DNA from 2 places in the Streptomyces sp. NPDC030296 genome. Region 1 is predicted to be linked to the other one. Evidence: riboswitches for the same ligand, from Rfam matches in the RefSeq annotation. Region 1 holds a riboswitch; the other holds the start of a gene.
The links. A riboswitch is a leader RNA that binds a small molecule or an ion and turns the genes downstream of it on or off. The one in region 1 is predicted to bind glycine.

Region 1 (6,883 bases):
GGCGGTGTACTCGTCGGCGGAGAGCAGGTCGCCCGGCTCGTCCGTGATCCGCACCTTGAACAGCCAGCCGCCCTCGAAGGGGGCCGTGTTCACCAGCGACGGATCGTTCACCACGTCCTCGTTGACCTCGGTGACCTCACCGCTCACCGGGGAGTACAGGTCGCTGACGGACTTCGTCGACTCCAGCTCGCCGCAGGACTCGCCCGCGGTCACCGTGGAGCCCACCTCGGGGAGCTGGGTGTAGACGACATCGCCGAGCGCGTTGGCCGCGTGCTCCGTGATGCCCACCGTCGAGACGCCGTCCTCGGCGGCCGACAGCCACTCGTGCTCCTTGCTGTAGCGCAGCTGCTGGGGGTTGCTCATGGCCTGAATTCTCCTGTACGCGGGGGAGTGGTGATGAATGAGGGACTGCTGGAACCGCTGTTGAACAGGGCGGATGTGCCCTTTGTCACGCTCGGGTGCGCTGCCGTGCCGTTCCGCACGACCACGCCATGCCGCTTCTGAACGACGGTGAGCCGACTACGACGGTGTCACCTGGACCGCTTGTAGAACGGCAGCGCCACGACCTCGAACGGCTCGTGGCTGCCGCGGATGTCCACAGCGACCCCGGTGGTGCCCGGGGCGGCGTACATGGCGTCGACGTACGCCATCGCGATCGGCTTGCCCAGTGTGGGGGAGGGGGCGCCGGAGGTGACCTCGCCGATCACCTTGCCCTCGGCGACGACGGGGTACCCGGCGCGGGGGACCCGACGGCCCTCGGCGATCAGGCCGACGAGGACCTGCGGCTCGTGGTTGGCGTTCTCGGCGGCCTCGCGCAGGGCCGCGCGGCCCACGAAGTCGCCCTCCTTCTCGAACTTCACCACCCGGCCGAGCCCGGCGTCGAAGGGCGTCAGTTCGGTGGTCAGCTCGTGCCCGTACAGCGGCATGCCCGCCTCCAGGCGCAGCGTGTCCCGGCAGGACAGGCCGCACGGCACCAGGCCGACGCCCTCGCCCGCCTCGGTCAGCGCCTGCCACAGCTCCACGGCGTGCTCCGGCTTCACGAACAGCTCGAAGCCGTCCTCGCCGGTGTACCCGGTGCGCGCGATCAGCGCCGGGACGCCAGCGACCGTGCCGGGCAGGCCCGCGTAGTACTTCAGGCCGTCGAGGTCGGCGTCGGTGAGCGCCTTCACGATGCCGGGGGACTCGGGGCCCTGGACCGCGAGCAGTGCGTACGCGTCGCGGTCGTCGCGGACCTCGGCGTCGAACCCGGCCGCGCGCTCCACCAGCGCGTCCAGCACCACCTGGGCGTTGGAGGCGTTCGCGACGACCATGTACTCGGTGTCGGCCAGGCGGTAGACGATCAGGTCGTCGAGGATGCCGCCGTCCTCGCGGCAGATCATGGTGTAGCGGGCGCGGCCCGTCTTCACGCCGCCGATGTTCCCGACGAGGGCGTAGTCGAGGAGCGCGGCCGCCTGGGGGCCGGTGACGGTGATCTCGCCCATGTGGGAGAGGTCGAACAGCCCGGCCCGGGTCCGTACGGCGTTGTGCTCGTCGCGTTCGGAGCCGTAGCGCAGGGGCATGTCCCAGCCCGCGAAATCGGTCATCGTCGCGCCGAGCGAGCGATGCAGCGCATCGAGCGCGGTACGGCGCGGTCCGGCGGTGGGGCTACTGCTCATCGGTTCTGCTCCCAAGGCGATGGGGGTCCCTCACGCGCGAGCGAAGCCGAGCGTGGGGGAAGGCGAGGACGTTCCTCCCCATCTGTCATCGGAACCTGAGAGGTTCACCACGACCGTACGTCCTGATGACGCGGCGGTGGTCGCGGTTTGCACCTTGGGTGGAGCCACTGGCGCAGCGGCTCGCTTTTCAGATGTGCCTCGCCCGCGCGGTATCTGGGCCTGAGAGATTCAAGGGAGGGACTTGCTCCTTCGGCGCCCCAGCGAAGACTGCTGGGAGCTCTCCCGCGCGGATTCAAGCGGCCGGTATGCAGTTGGCGCGCACATCATTGCACGCATCGGCGCGGCACGGCAGGGGGAGGTTCCGGGGCGGGGAGGTGTCGGGCCGGGCGCCCCGGTCCCGGGCGGTGCACGAATTCGGGGGACAGACAGAGCGGTCCGTTGCACTCTTGTGGCAGTACGAGGACTGAATCAGGAGCGATCGGGCATTACCTTCTCTTTACAGTCTGTGGGGATGGGTCTCCCGACCCCTGGGGAGGACGATCACGGTGGACAGGACCACGGCGTACGCGACGACCTCGGGCCTCGCCCTGCCCGAGCAGCCCGTCGGCCCGGCCGCCGCGGCCTGCGGCCCCTTCCCGAGGGCGGTCGTCCGAGACCTCAGGGAGCGCTCCGGACGCAGCCCGCGCGTGCTGTCGTTCGCGCCGGTCGACCTCGTGGTCGTCACCGGGCTCCCCGGCAGCGGCAAGTCGACCCTGATGCGGCGCACGGTGCCGGGACCGCGGATCGACTCCCAGGACACGCGTGACCGCTTCGACGCGCGCCTGGCGCGCGTCCTGCCGTACGCCGTGTACCGGCCGTTCGTCCGCCTCGCGCACTACGCCGGGCTCCGGCGTGCGCTGCGCTCCGGTGAGGGCGTCGTCGTGCACGACTGCGGAACCCAGGCATGGGTGCGGCGCTGGCTCGCCCGCGAGGCCGTCCGCAGGGGCGGCACCCTCCATCTGCTGCTGCTCGACGTCACCCCCGGTGAGGCGCGCGACGGACAGCGGGAGCGGGGACGCGGGGTGTCCCGGTACGCCTTCGCCCGGCACCGGGGGGCGATGACCCGGCTGCTGCGGTCCGTGGAGGAGGGGCGCCTGCCGGAGGGCTGCGGATCGGCGGTGCTGATCGACCGGGCCGCGGCGGACGCGCTGAACCGGATCGGCTTCGACGGCTGAGAGCGGGCCCGCCCGCAGGGGGCGGGGCCGGGCCGTCGTCGAGGGCGGCCGCCGGGCCGTCCCCTTTGTCGGCGGGGGGCATTAAGGTGCAGGGACAACAGCATCACGGAGTAAAGCGGTAGGCGGCAGATGGACTTCCCGGCGGACTTCCCGGCACAGGCACACCCTCATGGACACGGCGGGTGGCCCGGCAATGAGCTGGAGGAGGTGCTGTCCGCCTCCCTCGGGGTGCCGGGGGCCGGCCCGCGCATCGTCGAGGTGCTGGCCCGCAGCTTCGTGTGGGTGCCGCTGCCCGAGGGCGGGGGACGGCACAGCCGCGAGCTGGATCTGCCGACGATGCAGCTGGACGGCCAGGTGTACGTGCCGGTGTTCAGCTCCGAGGAGCAGTTCCGCCAGGTCGTCGGCAGCCACATGTCGTTCACGATCGCCCCGGCCGTCGAGTTCGCCCGCGGGCTGCCCCCGCAGGTCGGCCTCGCCCTGAACCCGGACGGTGTCGTGGGCATCCCGCTGCCGCCGCCCGCCGTGGCCGAGCTGTGCCGGGCCGCCCGGACCCCGCTGGACGGGTCGGCGAGCGGCGCCCGGGTCCGCCTGTTCGAACCGGACTGGCAGGACGACCCGGTGGACTTCCTCGCCGCGGCCTCCGCCGAGTTCGCCGCGACCGGCGTCGTCCTCAGCGCCCGCCGCTGCCTCGCCGCCATCGAGACGGCCGACCCCGTCATGTTCATCGGTGTCGACCTGGTCTCCTGGGAGGCGGACCGCACCCTCCCCCTGGACGCCCTCGGCCGCGCCCTCGGCACACAACCGGTGGTCTGGCCGGTCAACATGGTCTTCCTGGACGTGGCCCAGGACCCGGTGGGCGACTGGCTCCGCGAGAAGGTCCGCCCCTTCTACCAACAGGGCTACTGACACCGGCCCCCGACAGGGCGCGGGGCGGCGGCGTCGGCGGCTGCGCCGCGGGGCGCGACCAGCCACGACGACACCGGGGCCCGCGACGCACAGCAAGCCCCGAGCCCTGACCGGCTCGACCCGCACACCACCTAAGCTGGTTTTCCACAACCAGGGTCCGACACCACCAGCTCCAAACCGAAGGGCGGCTGACGTGAGCGCGAGCGGCACGGCGACCGGGCAGGTCGAGCACATGCTGCGCCAGGTGACGCCGGGGCGTTACGACGCCTACGAGGCGTTGCTGCGTGCCCTCGCGACCCCCGCCACCGGCCAGGTCTGGATGCTCCTGTGGCACGGCCAGGCAGGCTCCCCCGACGCCCAGTACGGGAACATGGAGGTGGACGGGTTCAACTACGCGCCCTGCGTCACCTCCGCCCAGGAGCTCTCCGCCAGCGGCTGGAACCGCAGTTACGAGGTCGTCGACGGCCTCGACGTGGCCCGCACGCTCTACCCCGACCACTACGGACTCTGGCTCAACCCGCACGCCCCGGGCGGCGGCGTCGGCATTCCCTGGCTGGATCTGCGCCGGATCGCCACGGGTCTGGAGCGGCAGCCCGCGGGCCCGCTGCGGCTGTCCGAGCCAGGCATCGAGATCCCGCAGTTCTACGCCCTGCTCACGCAGAACGCCCACCGCACCCCGGCCGTGCGCTCGCTGCGCCGCGCCTGGGTGCAGCCCTCGCTCGGCGCCCCCTACCTGGCGATCGGCCTCGACGTGTACGACACCTCGCCGTCCGCCGTCGACTCGGTGCGCGCGATGATGCAGCAGTCGATCGGCGCCGTCCCGGACGGGCTGCCCGTCTCCACGGTCGCCATGTCCGACGAGTACGACCCGGTCGCGATGTGGCTGCGGGCCGCCGCCCGCCCCTTCTACGACCGTGAGGCCCACGGTGCCCCGGCCCAGGCCCCGGCCGCCGGCGGCTACGGCTACCCGGGCGGCTACTGACCCGGTACGGCGGGAGTCCCCGGCCCCGGTCCGGTTCGATGACGAACCTGCCCGGAACCGGGGGCTCCGTCATGCGTTCACCTGCCCCCGTGCCGGTGAACGCCGCTCATTTTTCCTTTTGCGTGTTTCCGTGGTGGCGCACTTTCGTTCACGGGCCCGAACGAATATGCACTCTTCCGGAAAGCCGCCGGAATTACGGCTTCGGCGTGCAGGACGCCTGCCGCGTCTGGCATTCCGCGAAGTGCAGGGAAGAAGTGATTCCCTTCAGAATGCCGACGATCTCGATACGGTCGTGCTTGCAGTTGCCGAGCTCGCGCCAGCGCTCGACCTGGAACTTCTGGTACTCGACCATCGGCTGGGTGTAGCCCCGCTTGCCCGGGTCGACCGTCATACGGTTGGTGACGGTGCGGCCCTTGGCGACGGACTTGGCCACCTCGTACTTGGTCTTCGCCTCGACCTGGGCGATGCCCCAGCCCACGCTGGCGCTGGCCTCGCCGCCCCAGGTCGTCGTACGGGTCTTGGTGGTCTTGATCGAGTAGACCAGGGTCGACTTGCTGGAGCTGCTGTTGCGCTTGCTGACCACCGGGCCGCGGGAGGCGTACCACGGCGTGCCGAGCTTGATCACCTTGGAGTAGGTGTAGCCCTCGCAGCGCATGGGGGCCTGGTCGGCGGCGCTCGCCGTGGCCGGCACGGCCGTGAACGCACCGGTGACGAGCGCGGTCGTCGCGAACGTCGCGGAAAGAGCACGCTTGTTGCGCAGATTCATTTGTATCCCCGTTTTCCCCGTCGACCCGGTCAATTCATTTCGCTGTCCGGGGGAGTGGGTCGGTCCACCCCGGCGGAGAAGAAGTTAGTGGGCTGTCGAGACGGCTCGCAATGGGCCGGGGATTCTGTTACGAAGCAACGCTCAGACGAACCTCAAATACCCGGGGAATACTTGGTCGAGCGCCTGGTGGCATGTGTTCTTCGCCCGAATTGCCACGCACCCGAAGGGGGTGATTGCGGGTGATCTGGACATGGCGAACTCGTTCTGTGACCTGGGTCACTTGTAACAGTCCGTTCGGTGCCGCTCACCCGCATGCGATGTTCGGATTCCGGAACCCTGCTGGCCACATCACGGTTACGCATACATTCGCCGTCGGGTCTGGTGCCTGATCGCGCCACCGTTGAAGACTCCCCCAGAGCGGTGGGGGGTCGGCCGAACGTGCTGTTCATACGGTGGTGTTCAGTGCCGTATGCGCCTCTCCCTCCGAACGGCACGGCGAGACAGCGACGTTGACACCGGGTCACAAGCAAGAAGTACGCGAGAGAACGACGGCAGTAGTGGCAACGGACCGCACCGCAGACCCGGGCGGCCGCCAAGCACAGTCGGCAACCACCGGCACGGGCAAGCACGAGGGACGATGACCGCACCCATTGAGACGACCGGATCGCAGGCCGAGGCACAGCCCGAGGCCGTGCTGGAAGGTGTCGAGGCCAAGAGGATCGAGGGCCGTTCGCTCGGCCAGATCGCCTGGACCCGCTTCAAGCGCGACAAGGTGGCGGTGGCCGGCGGAGTCGTGGTCGTCCTGCTGATCCTGATCGCGGCCCTCTCCCGGCCGCTGCAGTCGCTGCTCGGACTCGACCCCAACGCCTTCAACCAGGACCTGATCGACCCCAACACCTCCCTGCCGAAGGGTGACTTCGGCGGGATGAGCTGGGACCACCCGCTCGGTGTCGAGCCGAAGTTCGGCCGCGACATCCTCGCCCGCATCCTGGAGGGCTCCTGGGTCTCCCTGGTCGTCGCCTTCGGCGCGACTGTCCTGTCCAACGCCATCGGCACCGTGCTCGGCCTCCTCGCCGGCTACTACGGCGGCCGGGTCGACTCGATCATCAGCCGGCTGATGGACACCTTCCTGGCGTTCCCGCTGCTGCTGTTCGCCATCGCCATCTCCGCCACGCTGCAGGGCGGCGCCTTCGGCCTCGAAGGACTTCCCCTGCACATCTCGGTGCTCATCTTCGTCATCGGCTTCTTCAACTGGCCGTACATGGGGCGCATCGTGCGCGCCCAGACCATGGCGCTGAGGGAACGGGAGTTCATCGACGCCTCCCGCGGGATGGGGGCCGCCGGGCCGTACATCCTCTTC
Region 2 (6,883 bases), on a different contig from region 1:
CCCCGCTTCACGTTCTACCGGGCGATCAGCCAGCAGGTCATGGGGCTGCTGCACGGCCTGTCGCCCCTGGTCGAGCCACTGAGCCTGGATGAGGCCTTCGTGGACCTGGAGGCCGGGGGAGTGGCCTGGGACGAGGCCTCGGCGCGTGCGACGGGCGTGCGACTGCGTCAGGAGATACGGGAAGTGACCGGGCTGACCGGGTCGGTGGGGCTCGCCGCGTCCAAGATGCTCGCGAAGATCGCCTCCGAGCAGGCCAAGCCGGACGGGCTGGTGCTCATCGAGCCCGGCACCGAGCGGGCACTCCTCGGGCCGATGTCCGTGCGGATCCTCCCCGGCGTCGGGCCGGCCACCGGGGACCATCTGCGGCGCGCGGGGATCACCACCGTCGAGGAGATCGTGGAGGCCGGCGAGGACGAGGTCGTACGGCTGCTGGGGAAGGCCCACGGGCACGGCCTGTACGCCATGGCGCTGGCGCGCGACGACCGGGCCGTGGTCGCCGAGCGGGACGCCAAGTCCGTGTCCGTGGAGGACACCTACGACGTGGACATCCATGACCGGGTGCGGGTCCGGCTGGAGGTGCAGCGGCTCGCCGACCGGTGTGTGCGGCGGCTCAGGGGGGCCGGTCTGTCGGGGCGGACGATCGTGCTGAAGGTACGGCGGTACGACTTCTCGACGCTGACCCGGTCCGAGACGCTGCGAGGGCCGACGGACGATCCGGCCGTGGTGCGGGAGGCAGCGGGGCGGCTGCTGGAGGCCGTCGACACCACCGGTGGGGTACGGCTGCTGGGGGTCGGGGTCAGCGGGCTCGCCGACTACACGCAGGAGGACCTGTTCGCCCAGGCCGCGGGGGAGCCGGAGCTTCCTGAGGAGGAGACGGTGGAGGAGGCCGTTGCTGACGAGAGGAGCGCGGGGCATGTCGTCGAGCGTCGGTGGTCGGCCGGGCACGACGTATGGCACTCCGAGTACGGGCACGGCTGGGTGCAGGGAAGCGGGCTCGGGCGGGTCACCGTGCGGTTCGAGACGCCCGAGGACAAGGAGCCGGGGCGGGTGCGGACGTTCCGGACGGACGACCCGGATCTCGAGGCGGTGGACCCGCTGCCGCTGGTGCCGGGCGGGCCGGTGCGACCTTCGGAGGCGGTGCCCGTGCCGGGGCCGGGAACGGAGCACGAGGGAGGGGCGGGGAGGGCGTCGGGATGAAGGGGCCACTGTGGGGCTGAGAGGCCGTGTCGAGGCGGCGCGGAGTGGGGACGGGGTGGGTTCAGGGGTCTTCCTGGCTCGCGACGTTGCCGAAGTCGTGGTCCAGCGGGGGCGGCGGGGCTATGTCCAGGCCGTAGTGGTGGTAGAGCTGGAGTTCCTGTTCGGGGGAGAGGTGGCGGCCGACACCGAAGTCGGGGGCGTCCTTGATGAGCGCGCGGTCGAAAGGGACGCGGAGGGAGCCCTCGACGAGTTCGCTGGGCTCGAGGGGGATGAAGGCGTCGCGGCCGAAGAGGCCCATGCGTATCGCGGCCCACTCGGGGACGCCGGTCGCGTCGTCGAGGTAGACCTCGTCCACGGTGCCGATCTTGGTGCCCTTGCGGTCGAACGCCTTGCGGCCGATCAGATTGCGCGGATCGATGTCGGTCTGCACGGGCCCTCCAAGTGGTCGCCATGGGGGTTTGCAAATCCTTCCTCACCACTACGAAAAGGCACAACCGGGACGGCGGCCACTCGAAGGCGCGTGCGTTGACCGCGCTGATACGCTGGCAGCGGCTGTTGAACCCGTGCGGGAGAGTCCTCCGGACACCATCCGGAGGCGCCGAAGGAGCAAATCCTCCCCGGAATCTCTCAGGCTCACGTACCGCACGGACGAGGTCACTCTGGAAAGCAGAGCGGGTGTCGACGGTTTCCGCTCTCACCGACGGTGAAAGCCGGCCCCTACCCGGGCCGGTGAAGCTCTCAGGTCGAGATGACAGAGGGGGAGGCCGTCGGGCACCCATGCCGTGGTGCCCTCGAAGGTCGTGTCAGACCAGGAGGCCTCCGCAATGACCGCCCACCGCATTCCGCTCACAGAGCTCGAACAGGGCATCCCGTTCGAGCGGCGTCACATCGGACCCGACGCCGAGGCCCGGGCCAAGATGCTCGCCCACGTCGGATACGGCTCGCTCGACGAGCTGACGGCCGCCGCGGTCCCCGATGTGATCAAGAACGCTGAGGCGCTGAAGCTGCCGGGCGCCCGCACCGAGGCCGAGGTGCTCGCCGAGCTGCGCTCGCTCGCCGACCGCAACCAGGTGCTGGGCTCCATGATCGGGCTCGGCTACTACGGGACGTTCACCCCGCCGGTCATCCTGCGGAACGTCATGGAGAACCCCGCCTGGTACACGGCCTACACGCCTTACCAGCCCGAGATCTCCCAGGGGCGGCTCGAAGCGCTGCTCAACTTCCAGACCATGGTCGCCGAGCTCACCGGGCTGCCCACCTCCGGAGCCTCCCTGCTCGACGAGGGCACGGCCGCCGCCGAGGCCATGTCCCTGTCCCGGCGCATGGGCCGGAACAAGAAGGGCCTCTTCCTGGTCGACGCGGACACGCTGCCGCAGACCATCGCCGTGATCGAGACCCGCGCCGAGCCGACCGGGGTCGAGGTCGTCGTCGCCGACCTCAGCGACGGCATCCCCGCCGACATCGCCTCCCGCGAGATCAACGGCGTACTCCTGCAGTACCCGGGTGCCTCCGGTGCCGTACGCGACCTCAAGCCGGTCATCGAGCAGGCCCACGGCCTCGGGGCGCTCGTCACCGTCGCCGCCGACCTGCTCGCCCTCACCCTGCTGACCCCGCCCGGTGAGCTGGGCGCCGACATCGCGGTCGGCACGACGCAGCGCTTCGGTGTGCCGATGGGCTTCGGCGGGCCGCACGCGGGCTACATGGCCGTGCACGAGAAGTTCGCGCGCAGCCTGCCTGGACGGCTCGTGGGCGTCTCCGTGGACGCGGACGGGCACAAGGCGTACCGGCTCGCCCTCCAGACCCGTGAGCAGCACATCCGCCGGGAGAAGGCGACCAGCAACATCTGCACCGCCCAGGTGCTGCTCGCCGTGATGGCCGGCATGTACGCCGTCTACCACGGCCCCGAGGGGCTGCGGACCATCGCCCGGCGCACCCACCGGTACGCCACCGTCCTCGCCGCCGGGCTCGCCGCGGGCGGCGTCGAGGTCGTGCACGGCGCGTACTTCGACACGCTCACCGCCCGGGTGCCGGGACGGGCCGCCGAGGTCGTCGCTGCCGCGCGGCAGCACGGCGTGAACCTGCACCTCGTGGACGCCGACCAGGTGTCCGTCTCCTGCGACGAGACCACCACGCGGGCGCAGCTGGGTGCCGTGTGGACGGCGTTCGGGGTGGAGGGCAACGTCGAGGACCTCGACGCCGTCGCCGAGGACACGCTGCCCGAGGCGCTGCTGCGCTCCGACGAGTACCTCACGCATCCCGTGTTCCACGAGCACCGGTCCGAGACCGCGATGCTGCGCTACCTGCGCCGTCTCGCCGACCGGGACTACGCGCTCGACCGGGGCATGATCCCGCTGGGCTCCTGCACGATGAAGCTCAACGCGACCACCGAGATGGAGCCGGTGACCTGGCCCGAGTTCGGGCAGCTGCACCCCTTCGCGCCCGCGGCGCAGGCGCAGGGCTATCTGACGCTGATCCGTGAGCTGGAGGAGCGGCTCGCCGAGGTCACCGGATACGACAAGGTGTCGCTCCAGCCGAACGCCGGCTCGCAGGGTGAGCTGGCGGGCCTGCTCGCCGTGCGCGGCTACCACCGGGCCAACGGCGACGACCAGCGCACCGTCTGCCTGATCCCGTCCTCGGCGCACGGCACCAACGCCGCGAGCGCCGTGATGGCGGGCATGAAGGTCGTCGTCGTGAAGACCGCCGAGGACGGCGAGATCGACGTCGAGGACCTGCGGGCCAAGATCGAGCAGTACCGCGACGAGCTGGCCGTGCTGATGATCACCTACCCGTCGACGCACGGTGTGTTCGAGGAGCACGTCGCCGACATCTGCGCCCAGGTGCACGACGCCGGCGGCCAGGTGTACGTCGACGGCGCCAACCTCAACGCGCTGGTTGGCCTCGCCAAGCCGGGCCACTTCGGCGGTGACGTCTCGCACCTGAACCTGCACAAGACGTTCTGCATCCCGCACGGCGGCGGCGGTCCCGGTGTCGGGCCCGTGGCGGTCAGGGAGCACCTGGCGCCGTATCTGCCGAACCACCCGATGCAGCCCGCGGCCGGCCCGGAGACCGGTGTGGGCCCGATCTCGGCCGCCCCGTGGGGCTCGGCGGGCATCCTGCCGATCTCGTGGTCGTACGTCCGGCTGATGGGAGGCGAGGGCCTCAAGAGGGCGACGCAGGTCGCCGTGCTCAGCGCCAACTACATCGCCAAGCGGCTGGAGCCGCACTACCCCGTGCTGTACACCGGTCCGGGCGGGCTCGTCGCGCACGAGTGCATCGTCGACCTGCGGCCGCTCGCGAAGACGACCGGGGTCAGCGTCGACGACATCGCCAAGCGGCTGATCGACTACGGCTTCCACGCGCCGACGATGTCGTTCCCGGTGGCGGGGACGCTGATGATCGAGCCGACCGAGTCGGAGGACCTCGCCGAACTGGACCGGTTCTGCGACGCGATGATCGCGATCCGCGCGGAGATCGAGAAGGTCGGTTCGGGCGAGTGGCCCGCAGAGGACAACCCGCTGCGGAACGCCCCGCACACCGCGGCCGCGCTGGGCGACGAGTGGAACCACGCGTACACCCGTGAGGAGGCCGTGTTCCCGGCCGGGGTGAAGCCCGCCGACAAGTACTGGCCGCCGGTTCGCCGGATCGACCAGGCCTTCGGTGACCGGAACCTGGTCTGCTCCTGCCCGCCGCTGGACGCCTACGAGGAGTAGTCGCCCGCGGATACGCGTCGGGGCCGGTGCGGAGAGTGCTTCTCCGGCCGGCCCCTCTTTGTGTCCGGGCGGGCGTCCGCCTGCGGGGACGCTCGCCCTGTGCGCACCTCTCGCGGCTCAGGCCGCCGTCATCACCGTGCCGCTGTCGAGCGGGCGGTGCGGGGCGATGATCTGGCCGTCGGGAAGGAGCTCACCGGTGTCCTCGAAGAGCAGAACGCCGTTGCAGAGCAGGCTCCATCCCTGCTCCGGGTGGTGCGCCACGAGACGGGCGCCTTCCCGGTCGGCGGATTCGGCGGTCGGGCACGGTGGCTGGTGCTGGCACATGGTTGTGGGGATCTTTCGCTCTGTCGTCAGTGGTGAGATGGCTGTCGTGTCTGTATCGCGGCGTGAAGCCTCGCTCATGGCCGCCCCCCGTTGTGATTATTCGGTCCGGTCCCAGTGTTGCCCCACGGGCGTGAATCCGCAGGCATTTCGCAGCACGGCTTTCTCACAGGTTGATGACGCATCCTCCATGCGCACGGTTCATCGCAACGCCCCTGCCCGTTCGGGTGGTTCGCCATGGTCGGATGGGGCTAGTCCGTCGTGGGGCGCGGACTATGAATGGCTCGTACGAGCGTATTGCCGCGCGTAAGAGCGGAATGCCGTGCCGATGACAATGGCGTACCCCGCCGCCCGGATATCGGCGGCGGGGTACGCGACGGTGCGAATGAGGTGGCGGCCCTCGGTTCAGGCGGGCGATCCCATGAGGGGTGCGGGGGTCAGGCGGGTGGTCAGGACCGGGAGGAGGTCGGCGACCCGGTGCGGCCGGTGGGCCGCGATCCCGGGTGGGGCGGGCGCCAGCGGCACGAGGAGGTCGGTCGGTGCCGGGACGCCGGTCGCGCCGTCGGCCGTGGTGTCCGCGTGCAGCCAGAGGGTGAGCATGTACAGCTCGGGCACGGACAGCAGGCGGGGCTGGTAGGGCTGTTGCATGAGGTCGGCCTGGCGCAGGGCGAGTTCGGTGGACGCGAGGTACGGGCCCTCGAAGAAGTGCGAGAAGGCCCAGCCGTCCGGGGTGAGGCGGGTCTCGGCGGCGGCCAGGGCGCGGTCGCCGGAGCGGATCAGGAAGCGCCAGCCCGCGAGCCGTGTGCTGCCGGCGCCCTCGGGGGTGATCCGGTCGAGCACGTGGACGGGCAGCGGGAGCTCGGGGGTGGCGGGACCTTGGGCGCTTCGCAGGGAGGGAGTTCGGGCCTCGCTGACGGCGGTGGGTGATCCGAGTGCCGTGAGGACGGTGCGCAGGGCGGGCGCGGGAGCCGGGGGGACAAGCAGCGGCATGGTGGGTCGCCTCTCATTCGACAGGCACGGTGGCGCGAGGGCGGGGGCGGACGGCGCTGTCAGCTCTCGGGGATCGGAGAGACGGGTGCCCGGGGTCCGGTGCGTGGGTTGAGGGTCCGCCGTGCGAGCTCCGACGACAGGACCGAGGACCGCGAGAGCCGACTCTCAGCCTCGTTTGCGGAGTTTATACGACGCTTGTTCAAACAGTGTTTCGTCTAGCTGTCTTCGATATGAAGAGCAAGGCGGTATCCGGTCGCTGAATCGCGGGAATCATCCCGATATTCTCTGGGGAGTGAGAGGATGACCTCGGATTACCGTCGCGTAGCGGTAGGCCGGTTCCCATCGGTGCTTTTCACGAATCTCGAGGCATGGAAAGCGCGTGCTCTTTCTTGCCGCGTGAATGTGCCAGAAGCACGCCGCGTGCATTCCATGGAGGGTGAACGCGCTCAGCCTAGCGGGCGCAGGTCTCCCGCGGGACGTTATCGGCGGCTCTGCCTGGGCATCATCATCCGTGAACCGCAGTCGTGGCCGGCTCATCGGCCTGCCCATCCGAGGAGGGACACTTCGATGGGGGAGAAGGTCGTGGCGGGGTCGTTCGGCCTGTCCGACCGTCAGCTCTACCGTGACAAACTGCGGCAGTGCCTGGCGGGACTGGAGCGCCTGCT

Region 2: linked by a shared signal. The riboswitch ahead of gcvP (aminomethyl-transferring glycine dehydrogenase) and the one ahead of gcvT (glycine cleavage system aminomethyltransferase GcvT) in region 1 are both predicted to bind glycine.

The regions. Positions count from the first base shown of each region.
Region 1 covers NZ_JBVICQ010000012.1:294,806-301,688, reverse strand. The annotation lists gene gcvH (glycine cleavage system protein GcvH) at 1-363, opposite strand, end outside; gene gcvT (glycine cleavage system aminomethyltransferase GcvT) at 531-1,655, opposite strand; glycine riboswitch at 1,728-1,852, opposite strand; glycine riboswitch at 1,853-1,950, opposite strand; gene ACZ4Z3_RS31735 (AAA family ATPase) at 2,195-2,869, shown strand; gene ACZ4Z3_RS31730 (enhanced serine sensitivity protein SseB) at 2,999-3,775, shown strand; gene ACZ4Z3_RS31725 (enhanced serine sensitivity protein SseB C-terminal domain-containing protein) at 3,969-4,757, shown strand; gene ACZ4Z3_RS31720 (hypothetical protein) at 4,951-5,523, opposite strand; gene ACZ4Z3_RS31715 (ABC transporter permease) at 6,161-6,883, shown strand, end outside.
Region 2 covers NZ_JBVICQ010000005.1:603,183-610,065, reverse strand. The annotation lists gene ACZ4Z3_RS18205 (DNA polymerase IV) at 1-1,197, shown strand, start outside; gene ACZ4Z3_RS18200 (PRC-barrel domain-containing protein) at 1,259-1,627, opposite strand; glycine riboswitch at 1,754-1,850, shown strand; gene gcvP (aminomethyl-transferring glycine dehydrogenase) at 2,022-4,907, shown strand; gene ACZ4Z3_RS18190 (DUF5999 family protein) at 5,025-5,231, opposite strand; gene ACZ4Z3_RS18185 (hypothetical protein) at 5,634-6,218, opposite strand; gene ACZ4Z3_RS18180 (glutamate-cysteine ligase family protein) at 6,786-6,883, shown strand, end outside.